Regions from separate parts of the Clostridium boliviensis genome, predicted to be linked through region 1. Evidence: a T-box and tRNA genes for the amino acid it is inferred to sense, from the RefSeq annotation. Region 1 holds a T-box; the other holds one or more tRNA genes.
The links. A T-box is a leader RNA that pairs with one kind of tRNA and senses whether it is charged. The one in region 1 lies ahead of thrS (threonine--tRNA ligase), so its partner is inferred to be a tRNA-Thr.
Positions count from the first base shown of each region.

Region 2: it has a tRNA-Thr gene. The T-box ahead of thrS (threonine--tRNA ligase) is inferred to sense a tRNA for this amino acid. The anticodon was not compared.

Region 1 is NZ_JAWONS010000103.1:61,607-67,979, reverse strand. Features, by position in the region: gene RZO55_RS06360 (DUF4234 domain-containing protein) at 1-425, shown strand, start outside; gene RZO55_RS06355 (serine hydrolase domain-containing protein) at 722-1,696, shown strand; T-box leader at 1,792-2,013, shown strand; gene thrS (threonine--tRNA ligase) at 2,109-3,875, shown strand; gene hypF (carbamoyltransferase HypF) at 4,021-6,309, shown strand; gene RZO55_RS06340 (HypC/HybG/HupF family hydrogenase formation chaperone) at 6,332-6,373, shown strand, end outside.
Region 2 is NZ_JAWONS010000030.1:93,327-99,699, reverse strand. Features, by position in the region: gene RZO55_RS01905 (DUF4860 domain-containing protein) at 1-194, shown strand, start outside; gene RZO55_RS01900 (hypothetical protein) at 196-603, shown strand; gene RZO55_RS01895 (short-chain dehydrogenase) at 619-1,053, shown strand; gene RZO55_RS01890 (type IV pilus twitching motility protein PilT) at 1,073-2,149, shown strand; gene RZO55_RS01885 (L-lactate dehydrogenase) at 2,206-3,159, shown strand; tRNA gene RZO55_RS01880 (tRNA-Thr) at 3,346-3,418, shown strand; gene RZO55_RS01875 (transglycosylase domain-containing protein) at 3,498-6,026, shown strand; gene gltX (glutamate--tRNA ligase) at 6,122-6,373, shown strand, end outside.

The DNA.
Region 1 (6,373 bases):
GACCATGTTATGGAAGGAAAAAAAGCAGGGCAGTCAGTATGGTTGCAATGACAGCCATGATACTCTTATCCGTGTCTCTTTTTATAAATGGTATTTATTACAGGCCGTTCTACATGGAATTTCGTTTCCTTAGTTCTTTGTTTATATGTAATATTGTTATGGTTAGCAGTATGCTGGTGGCTGGGCTAAGTGCGGCAGTATTTTGTTGTATAGAATTTATGATTTCTTTATCAATAAATAAACTACGTTCGGTTTTTCTTGCTGCGACCACTGTCTTTTTTGGAATTACATCAGTGAGTATTACCGTTATAGTATTGCTCCAACACAGAATGTATGTAGTGCCTGGTTATTTATTTCTTTTTGGGTTCCCATTCCTGTTGCTTGCAATATCGCAGCTTTCCGGATGTATAAAGAGAAACTTTTAAATCAGTTCCCTATTCAAAGAAAACTGACTAATCCCATGGTTCATGGTGAACCATGGGATTTATAGGAAAATGGTTCTATGGGTTGAACCCATTTTCTTTCCTATCATTTTTTTATATATCTTTTAAAAATTAACTCTTCGATTAGCTAATCTAAATATAATATACTACTCAACAATCTAAAAGAAAAAATGCAGATTATTAACATGCTGTTTTATAAAAAAACTCTTGCAATCAATTTTTAATGGTTATATCCTTTATCTAAGGATATCCTTTATAACTTAAAAGGAGAAAATTTTATGAACCAAGAAAAAATTAAAGAACTTGAAAATTTAATAACCAGAGACTACAGCAATATTGCAGGTATTATAGTCCAAAAAAACGGCACGAAATTATATGAAAACTATTTTAATAAATATACACGCGATAATGCAATTCATGTATATTCGGTGACAAAAAGTGTTTTTTCTGCGTTGATTGGTATTGCCATTGGTAAAGGTTATATCAAAAATGTAGACCAAAAAGTGTTGGACTTTTTCCCCTATTACGATATTAAACCTGGTGAGAAAACGATACAGGATATTACAATTAAAAATTTACTTACAATGACCGCTCCATATAAATATAAGACCGAACCATACGAAAAGTTTTTCACAAGCCAGAACCCAATACAGGATGCGCTCGATTTATTAGGCGGGGATAAAGCTATCGGGGAATTCAATTATTCTGCCATAGGTGGAACTCATATATTATCAGGTATTCTTGCCAGGGCTACAGGACAGACAGTACTTGAATTCGCTGCGAAACATTTATTCTCACCACTGGATATTCATGTTACACACAATGTGGTGCTGAGTAATAAAGAAGAGTATTTTGCCGTAATGAATGATAAAAATACCAGTGGCTGGGTTGTTGACCCGCAGGGAATAAACACGGCAAGCTGGGGACTTTTCTTGACGGCTGAAGAAATGACAAAAATAGGCCAACTATATCTAGACGGTGGTAAATATAATGGCAAACAAATTATACCAGCCGAATGGATAGGTGAAAGCACAAAGGTACATAGCAGATGGGGGGAGTTGTCTTATGGATACCTGTGGTGGGTTATTGATGATAAAAAGCATATTTACGCTGCATTAGGAGACGGGGGCAACGTAATTTACATCAATACAAATAAAAAAATGGTTGTTTCTGCTGCTTCTCTTTTTATGCCGGAAGCTAAGGACAGGATAGAACTCATTAAAGAACATATTGAACCAGTATTTGAGAATTGAATAAAAGGAATCGCTATATACTCAGCCATTTTTGAAGAGATGTAATTACCCGTTGACAACAGTATATGTTTTGTTATAATAATTGTAATAACATAAGAAAAGCAAAGACGGAAAAAAGTAATCTATTGGAATCATACAGAGAGAAAAACATTTGGTGAAAGTTTTTCATGCAGGAAGATAGATGAAAACCATTCCAGAGCTGTAATGCTGAATTGAGTAAGTGTTACCGTATGACTGCGTTAAAGTATAGGATTTGTTAGAATCTGAAGTGAAAAGTTAAGGTGGAACCGTGCATTCGTATTTTTTGCACCCTTAAATTAATGGTTTAATTGCCATTGATTTTAGGGTGCTTTTCTTATGTTGTAATTTATTAAATGCCATAATGGCATATTTCGAAAGGAGAACATAAGAAATGAAGGTAAGAATGAAAGACGGATCAGTAACAGAATGTAAATTTGAAGAGGAACTCGGTTGTGATGCTTTCTGGTGCACAGCTTCCCATGTTCTGGCACAGGCAGTTAAACGTATTTATCCATCTGTAAAATGTGCAAATGGGTCAGCAACGAAAGATGGATTTTATTATGATTTTGAATTTGATTTTATTTTTTCAGATTCTCATTTGAAATCTATCGAAGATGAAATGAAAAAAATAAGTAAAGAGAATTTGATATCACGCAGAGTTGAGCTGAGCAGGGATGACGCAATATCATTGATGTCGGAGAGGAATGAATCTTATAAAATCATGCTGATGAATGATATGCCTGCTGAGGAAAAAGTCATCTGCTATGAGTTGGGTGAATATGCAGATTTGAGCACAGGACCTTATATTTCTAATACAAATTTAATAAAAGCATTTCAATTGACAACAATAGCAGGTGCTTATTGGCTGGGGAATGAAAAAAACAAAATGCTCACAAGAATATATGGTGTTGCATTTCCAAAAAGCAGTCAGCTGGAAGAATATCTTAAATTACAGGAAGAAATCAAAAGAAGAGATCATAGAAAACTTGGTAGAGATTTAGGTTTATTCGCATTAATGGAGGAAGGACCCGGCTTCCCATTTTTTCTACCCAAAGGAATGATTTTAAAAAATGTACTAATTAATTATTGGAGAGAAATTCATGAGAGAGAAGGGTATTGTGAAATATCAACTCCCATTATTTTAAATCGGGATCTGTGGCAGACATCAGGACACTGGGATCATTATCGTGAAAATATGTATACTACAGTGATTGAGGATATGGATTATGCCATAAAGCCGATGAACTGCCCGGGCGGTATGCTTGTATATAAGCAGCAGCCCCATTCCTACCGTGACTTGCCAATCAGAATAGGAGAACTTGGACTGGTTCATCGTTATGAAAAATCAGGTGTGCTGCATGGTTTAATGAGGGCACGCAGTTTTACACAGGATGATGCTCATATTTTTATGACACAGGAGCAGATCACGGAAGAAATAATGAATGTAATTCGGATTATTGATGAAATGTATATAAAATTTGGATTTAATTATAAGGTGGAATTATCTACCAGACCAAAAAACAGCATCGGCAGTGATGAAGATTGGGAAGTGGCAACGGAGAGTTTAAAAAAAGCACTGGAACTAACCGGAAAAGAATATGTGATAAACGAAGGTGATGGGGCATTCTACGGACCCAAAATAGATTTTCATTTAGAAGATTCTATGGGAAGAACATGGCAGTGTGGATCCATTCAGCTGGATTTTCAATTACCGCTTAGATTTGGAGCAGAGTATATAGGCGCTGACGGTGAACGCCATAGACCCATTATGATCCACAGAGTTGTTTTCGGGTCAATAGAGAGATTTATCGGAATTTTAATAGAGCATTACGCAGGTAAGTTTCCACTGTGGCTGGCTCCTGTTCAGGTTAAAGTTCTGCCAATTTCCGACCGCTTTTTTTCCTATGGAAAAGAAGTGTTGAAAGCATTAAAAAAGAATGGAATTCGATGTGAAATTGATTCCAGAAATGAAAAAATAGGTTACAAAATTCGTGAAGCACAATTAGATAAAGTCCCGTATATGGTTGTTGTTGGACAAAAAGAGATGGAATGTGGGACAGTTTCTGTTAGAAAAATTGATAGTAAAGAATTGGAACAGATTGCAATGAGTGAATTTATCGAAAGTTTAAAATGCGATGGTGGACAGATGAGCGTATAGTACCTTTTATAAATGAACTGGGATATTGTTTGTCCATTAAGCGTATTATGGATGTAGAGGTATCGAATCGCGGCAGATAAACCACAAAACAGGATTTGCCGCGATGCCAGCCCGATTTTGAGAAAGGTAGAAAAAACAAAACGGTATGGAGCATAAAAAGATATCAGAAACAGCAGTAAAAATAAAAGTCTGCGGAATTGTACAAGGGGTGGGTTTCCGGCCCCTTGTTTACCGTGCAGCCAGTAAAATGGGGATCAAAGGCTGGGTCCGCAACGTGGGCGGAGATGTGGAAATAATGGCACAGGCGCCTAAAACGGCAGTGGATCAGTTCGTCTTGGAATTAAAAGAAAACAGGGAGCAAAGGTATGAGATCTTAAACATAAAAGTGGAAGAGCAGCCGTTCTGTAACATGAATGAGTTTATCATTGTTCCCAGCGGCGTGGCGGAGGAAGTATCCATGGTCCCTGTTGATCTGCCGGTCTGTCCGGAATGCTTAAGAGAGCTTGCTGATAATTCTGACCGAAGATTTGGGAATCCCTTTATCAGCTGTATGTCCTGCGGTCCCAGATATACAATAATAGAAGAGATGCCTTATGACCGGGGAAACACTGCCATGAAGACATTTCCCATGTGTACCGCCTGTAAGATGGAATACACCTCCCCAAAGAGCCGGCGGTTCCATGCGCAGACAATTTCCTGCAATGACTGCGGTCCCTATCTTCTATACCGGGATTCCCGGAATCCGGAAGGAGACGAGCTTTCTGACCGTGAGGCATTAAAAAAAGCCGTAATGGTTCTGGCGGCGGGGGGGATTGTCGCTGTTAAGGGAATTGGAGGCTATCATCTTTCCTGTTCCCCATTTCTTGAGCAGACCGTAGTCCGTCTGCGCAGATTAAAAGGACGGGAAGAAAAACCTTTTGCCGTAATGTTTCATTCTGTTTCTGAAATCAGGAAGTACTGTGATGTTTCTATGGATGAAGAGACATTGCTTAAATCAAAAGTTAGACCAATTGTATTGCTTAACATGCAGGAGGATTCCATGGCGCCGTCTGCCAATAAAGGAAGCATCTGCTGCGGCGCCTTTCTGCCTTATACCCCCCTCCAGCATCTGCTGACCGCACAGCTTGGTCCGCTTATTATGACAAGTGCCAACGTATCCGGGCAGCCAATTATACGAGAAGATGATTGTATGCTGTCCTGTCGGGATACCAATCTGGATGGCGTATTATACAATAAAAGAAAAATCGTGAGGTCTGTGGATGATTCCGTAGCAAAGATCGTGGCAGGGAGTCCCCAGCTCATCAGAAGAAGCAGAGGATATGTTCCCTATCCTGTTTTTCTGCAAAAAGATACAGTCCCGTCTCCGGATATTTTTGCAGCCGGAGGTGATTTAAAAGCCTCATTTTGCCTCAGCCTGGGAGAGCGGGCAGTGGTATCCCAGTATTTTGGTGATTTAGAAGCGTGCAGTGTGATGGAGGAATATAAAAAATCCTACCAGGATTTAAGCTGCCTGTTACATGTCAAACCAGGGCTGGCGGTTTGTGATCTTCACCCGAACTATCATTCGTCCCGCTTCGCCCGGAGTCTTTCACTTCCTGTTATAAGCGTACAGCATCACCATGCCCATATTGCCTCTGTCATGGCGGAGCATGGATTAAATGGTCCTGTGATAGGCGTGGCATTTGACGGAACCGGTTATGGAACCGATGGGAGCATATGGGGAGGAGAATTCCTGATCTGTGAAGGAAAAGAGTTTGTTCGGGCTGCACATTTGCATCCGTTTCCTATTCTGGGAGGTGATGGGTCTATGCGGGATGGAAAAAAGACTGCAATCTGTTATCTGCATCATGCAGGTCTTAAGCATTTCCTTCCAGATGAGAGAAGCCGGATAATAACGGCTGCACTGGACAACAAAATCAATACGATTCTCACTTCCAGCATGGGACGGTTCTTTGATGCCGCCGCCTCTGTCCTGCATATTGCCTACGAGAACCGGTATGAAGGAGAATGTGCAATTCTGCTTGAGAGAGAGGCAGTGCGTTACAAACGATTACATATTAGTCCGCCTTCCATTCCGTTTCTTATAACAGAAAAAAAGGATCTACTGGAACTGGACCCCAGCCCATTTTTTGAAGCTGCAGTAAGATGCAAAGAGCCGGAGAAACGGGGAGCACTGGCGCTGAGCTTTCATTATGAAACAGCAGAAGGGATAGCCGGCATCTGTGAAAGGCTGAGAAGCCGTTATCATACAAGTGATGTTGCTTTAAGCGGCGGAGTATTTCAAAATACCTTGCTTATAGAGCAGACATTTACCCTTCTGAAGGAGAGGAACTTTCGTGTATACATAAACCGTCTTGTTCCTCCGGGTGACGGAGGACTGAGCCTTGGACAGACATACTTAGGGAGAGAGTTTTTAAAGACAGGTGATATCTGACCAGAAGAAAGGAGAGAAGTCCATGTGCGTTGCAATACCAGGAAAAGTTTTGGATATAAAGGGA
Region 2 (6,373 bases), on a different contig from region 1:
AGATTTATTACCTTGACGGAAGCTTATATGAGCTGTTTGCGGATCAAAACAGCGGACTCTCCGTTTCTGACGGAAATCAGATACTGGAATGCGGGAAGATTACCATGGAGATTTCTGATCATCTTCTGCATCTGAAATCAGTAAACGATTCAGGTGGAGAGCTCTTTCTTTCTTTACGAAGCGGAGGGGCTTAAGATGAATAGAAAAAACAGATCCAATGTAATGATGATGGAGATGATTGCCGCCGTATTTTTCTTCCTTCTGTGTGCAGCCGTCTGTATTCAGGCTTTTGTAAAGGCGGATCTGCTGAGCAAAAGAGCTGCTGATTTAAATCAGAGTGTGCTGATTGCCCAAAGTACAGCCGAGATCTGGAAGGCGGAAGGGGAAGCGGGGTTAAAAAGCCATTCGTACAGTTTGATAGAGGATGTTTCTGTTCAGACTTATACTCGTCAGTATGATAAAAAAGGAAACACCGCTGACCCGATTCACGCTGTTTATGATGGGGAGATCAAAATTATAAACCGGCTGGAAGCAGAAGTGAGTGTGTCAAAGGCTGGAAACACTCTGTATTCCCTGACCGTCAGCCGCCATGAGACGGATTGAGGAAAGGAGGAGCATATGGCAAAACGGGAAATTGGCTACAAAGCCAATATCGGAACGCCCACTCTGATCTTAATATTCATGATACTCTGCCTGGTTACATTTGGGATGCTTTCTCTCAGTACAGCTAAGAGCGAGTGGAATCTGGCTCAGAGAAGCGCAGAATCTGTTACGGAATATTACAGAGCAGATCAGGAGGGGGAGGCTTTTTACCAGATGGTCTTACAGGCGATGGATCATAATACTCTTTCCCTGGAACTGGGGGATTATTATGACGCCAAAACCGGGGCAATATCAACCCGGATTCCAATGAAACGGTCCCAGGCCCTTTCCATAAAGCTGATACCAATGCCCCAAAAGGCTGAAATGATTGCAGTATCCCAGTGGAAAGTGATTCAGACAGAAGATTATGAAATAGATCAATCCATGCCCGTATGGAAGGGCGGAAATTGACAGAGCAGGAGACAGGAACATGAAGGTTGTAGATTTATTAAGTGCTGCTGTGGCACAGAAGGCATCTGATATATTTCTTGTGCCAGGCATGCCCTTTTCGTATAAGATTGGAAGCAGAATTGTTTATCAAAGTGAGGAAAAACTGTTTCCGGCCCAGATGGAGGAATTGATTACAGAACTTTACCATCTGGCAGGAGAAAGAAGCATGGGGAAAGTAAAGGAGCATGGTGATGATGATTTTTCCTTTGCAATTCCCGGAATCTCCCGGTTTCGTTCCAGTGTGTTCCGGCAAAGAGGTTCTCTGGCAGCGGTAATCCGCGTGGTAAACTTCGATCTTCCCGATTTTAAGGAGCTTCATATTCCAGAGACCGTGATGGAGGCAGCCAGGCTGACAAAAGGTTTTGTGCTGGTGACTGGTCCTGCCGGAAGCGGTAAGACCACTACACTTGCCTGCATCATTGATAAAATTAATAATACGCGCAATGCCCATGTTATCACATTGGAAGACCCCCTGGAATACCTGCACCGTCATAAACAGAGTGTGGTAACACAGAGGGAAGTGACTACAGATACCGACAGCTATGTAACCGGGCTGAGATCTGCTCTCCGCCAGGCGCCGGATGTTATCCTGGTGGGTGAGATGAGGGATTATGAGACAATCCGGATTGCCATGACAGCGGCTGAGACCGGTCATCTGGTAATTTCTACACTTCATACGGTAGGAGCAGCCAATACCATTGACCGAATTATTGACAGTTTTCCCCCAAATCAGCAGCAACAGATCCGGATGCAGCTGTCCATGGTTATGCAGGCAGTCATATCCCAGCAGCTGATTCCAACGATCGACGGAGGGGTTTATCCGGCATTTGAAATTATGTTTTTTAACAATGCAATCCGCAATATGATTCGGGAATCCAAGACTCATCAGATCGATTCGGTTATTGCCACAGGTCAGGCAGAAGGAATGCGTTCCATGGATTCCAGTCTTTTAAATCTTTATAAGGAGGGGAAGATATCAAAAGAAAATGCAGTCATTTACAGCAGTAATGGTGAGTTAATGTCGAAAAAAATCGATCGGGGAATATCAAACGCATAGTTTCCATTTCATGCAGTAACACTATCTATAATAAGAATAGGAGAGTGGCATAAAATATGAGAACAGATAAAAGAAAAGTTGCGCTTGTAGGTACAGGAATGGTGGGAATGAGTTATGCTTATTCCATGCTGAATCAGGGGGTTTGTGATGAGCTTGTTTTAATTGATATTAACCGCAAGAGGGCAGAAGGGGAAGCCATGGATTTAAATCATGGACTGGCTTTTTCCGGATATCATATGAAGATTTATGCAGGAGAGTACAGAGACTGTTCGGATGCGGATATTGTAGTCATCTGTGCAGGTGTGGCACAGAAACAGGGAGAAACCAGACTTGACTTGTTAAAACGCAATGCTTCCGTTTTTGAGTCTATTGTACAGCCTGTGACAGAGTCGGGATTTAACGGAATCTTTCTGGTGGCAACCAACCCGGTTGATATTATGACCAGAATCACTTATTCGCTTTCCGGTTTCAATCCAAAGCGTGTCCTTGGAAGCGGTACAGCCTTAGATACCGCAAGACTGCGGTATCTGCTTGGAGAATCCATCCATGTGGATCCGAGGAATGTACATGCCTACGTAATGGGAGAACATGGAGACAGTGAATTTGTACCGTGGAGTCAGGCTATGGTTGCCACCAAACCAATTCTGTCTCTCTGTGGAAATGGTGGGGAAGACGACATCGTCTGCAGAGAAGAATTAAAGCGGGTTGAGGAGGAAGTAAGGGGAGCTGCTTACCGGATTATTGATGCGAAGCAGGCGACTTACTACGGAATCGGAATGGCACTGACCAGAATCACAAAAGCCATTCTTGGAGATGAGAACAGCGTATTTACCGTATCTACCATGCTGAGAGGTGAGTACGGTCAGACAGATGTATATGCCGGCGTTCCCTGCATTATAAATAAGAACGGAATTCAGAGAGTTTTATCCCTTTCTCTTACAGAAGAAGAGATGAAGCAGTTTGGAAAATCCTGCGATATGTTACGAAAGAGCTTTGAAGGAATTTTATAAAAAATTCAGGAAAGGATGGGTAATTCCATTCTTTCCTGGTCTGTTTCAGCCTGAATCAGGAGCATTTTCACTAAGTATTTGTAGAATTTTTGCAGTTTTATGTGTATTATAAAAAACTTATAAAAATCGTTGACAAATAGATTTTCCCATGCTATGATATACGAGGTTCGAGCGACGAACCAGAATGCTGATGTGGCACAGGTGGTAGCGCACCTCATTGGTAGTGAGGAGGTCACGGGTCCGAGTCCCGTCATCAGCTTATAACAAACGGGAAGTCTTAATTTAAGAGACTTCCCGTTTTTGTTATATCAAAAAAAGAAAAAGGAGGCAGGTTTGTTATGGGGAAGAAAAGAAAGAAACGAAAAAGTGCCTGGATTATATTTTTTCGTCCCATAAAGATCATACTCTTTGTATTTCTGCTGGCATTGGCGATAGGGTGTCTGGCCGGAGGCGCCATATTTTTTAAATATCAGGATGAGATCATGGCATGCAGGGAAAAGGCTGATTCAATTATCAGTCAGACTACCAAAGCCGATTTCTCACAGCCAACGGATACAAAAGTCTATGATTCAGAGGGAAATTTAATCGGAACCATCAATTCCGGTCACTACGAATATGTGCCTTTTAAGGAAATCAGCGAAAATCTTCAGAATGCTTATGTGGCTCAGGAAGACAGAAGATTCTATAAACATCATGGAATTGATTACAAAGGGCTTTTAAGAGCTGGCGTGGTTTTTATTAAAAATAAAGGAGTGGCTACCCAGGGCGGCAGCACCATTACCCAGCAGGTGATAAAAAACACCTATTTAACCCAGGAACGGACCATTCAGAGAAAGATCACGGAGTTTTTTGCTGCTCCCCGGATTGAGGACAAGTATTCCAAACAGGATATTCTGGAATTTTACTGCAATACCAATTTCTATGCCAACCGGTGTTACGGTGTATCTGAGGCGAGCCGTTATTATTTTGATAAAGCTGCTAAGGATTTAACGGTCTGGGAGGCAGCGACTCTTGCCGGAATCAGCAACAATCCATCTAAGTATGATCCGGTGGCCCACCCCGAGACTTCCAAATGGAAGAGGGATCAGATTATCGACAATATGGCATTTTGTAAATTCATTACAAAGGAAGAACAGGAAAATGCAAAGGCGCAGCCTCTGACTGTTGCAAAGGTTTATGAAGGCGGTACCAGGGAAAATTATCAGACCAGCTATGCCATCCATTCTGCAGTGCTGGAGATGATGAAAAATGACGGTTTTGTATTTCAGTATGTATTCCAAAGTAAGTCGTCCTACGATTCCTATAAGGAAGAATATCAGGAACTGTATCAGGCAAAGAGTGATATGGTGCGTAAGGGCGGATTTGAAATACATACCAGTCTGGACTCTAAGCTGCAGTCCATGCTTCAGGAAAATATTGACTCCCATCTAAAGGGATTTACTGAAGTGCAGGACAATGGAAAATTTGCTTTGCAGGGTGCGGCAGTCTGTGTTGATAACCGGACAGGATATGTGGTGGCAATTGTAGGGGGAAGAGGAACGGATGATGAATATAACCGTGGATTTTTAAGCAGACGGCAGCCGGGCTCTACCATCAAGCCGCTGATCGATTATGCTCCAGCCTTTGAAACCGGTTTTTATTATCCATCCAGGCTGGTCAATGACCACTTATTTGAGGGGGGTCCGAAAAACAGCAGCGGCAAGTATTTCGGGGAGATTTCCGTCAGGGAAGCTTTAAACCGAAGCTTAAATACCGTGGCGTGGCAGATACTGTCCGATATAGGTGTGGATAAAGGGATCAGTTATTTAGGCAAAATGCACTTTGCAGGCTTAAGCTATATGGACAATGGAAACAGCAGTATGAGTATAGGCGGTTTTACCGAGGGAGCTAGAGTTGTGGATATGGCGAAAGGCTACTCCGTTCTTGCTAATCAGGGAAGATACAGCAATAAAACCTGCATAACAAGCATCAAAAGCCAGTATGATGGGGAGATTTATAAGGGAAGCTCTGCAGATGAAAGAATCTTTACAGAAGACATCGCCTATATGGTCACCGATGTATTAAAGGGAACTCTGGATAAACCTTACGGAACAGGTTCCGGACTGGGTCTTAAGATTCCGGCAGCTGGTAAAACCGGAACGACAAACAGCAGTAAGGATACCTGGTTCTGCGGCTATACCAAATATTATACCACTGCGGTCTGGGTGGGGTATGATACACCAAGAGCGATGCCTGGTGTCTATGGTAAGACGTATTCCGGAAAAATGTGGCATGATTTTATGTCAGAAATCAATAAAGATCTGCCGCCTCAGGACTGGGATATGCCGCCAACCGTATCCCTTTATCCTGTGGACGCCAGAGGAGAAAAAACAGATCAGGAAACAGGGAATAAAGATTTGTTCTCATCTGTGGCAGAAGCGGCGGCGAGAGCAGATTCCATAAAATGGAAAGAGGAAGAAGCACGTAAGCTGCATGAATCACAGGCACAGATGGTACAGGCTGCTTCAGAAGCGGCCAGGCAGGCGAAAGAGCAGGCAGCGGTCTCTCTGCAGGAGCTTATTACAGAATTGAATGCATTGGACCATCGTGACAGCTCTACAGATGATAAAATTACTTCTGCCAAGACTTTTTTAGAGCAGTTAAATGGAACTGAAAATTATGACAGCCTTAAGCAGGCACTGGATAATGCCGTCAGCCATGCGCTGTCTCTGCCCAAACAGGATAATTCGGGGAAACCTCAGGAAATCGGACCGGGTATGGGAAGACCGGGAGAGTCCACAGCCCCTGCTTTTCCAGGCGATGATTTACCCCAGTCAGACGGGACAGATGGTTCCCAGGCGGAGGCTCGTGCACCTGGAATGGAATAAAAATACAGGGAAGTCATTGTTTTTTCCAATTGTTCGTTATATAATGAAGTTTGTCTGAAACATCACGAGAATGAAGATATAGGAGTGTGTTTATAATGAATCGAATTAGAACCAGATATGCCCCAAGCCCCACAGGTCGTATGCATGTAGGGAATTTAAGAACTGCCATGTATGCGTACCTGATTGCAAAGCATGAAGGAGGAGATTTCCTTCTTCGTATCGAGGACACCGATCAGGAACGGTTTGTCGAAGGTGCTGTGGAGATTATTTATAGAACGTTGGAAGAGACCGGACTTGTTCATGATGAAGGACCGGATAAGGATGGTGGAGTTGGTCCTTACGTCCAG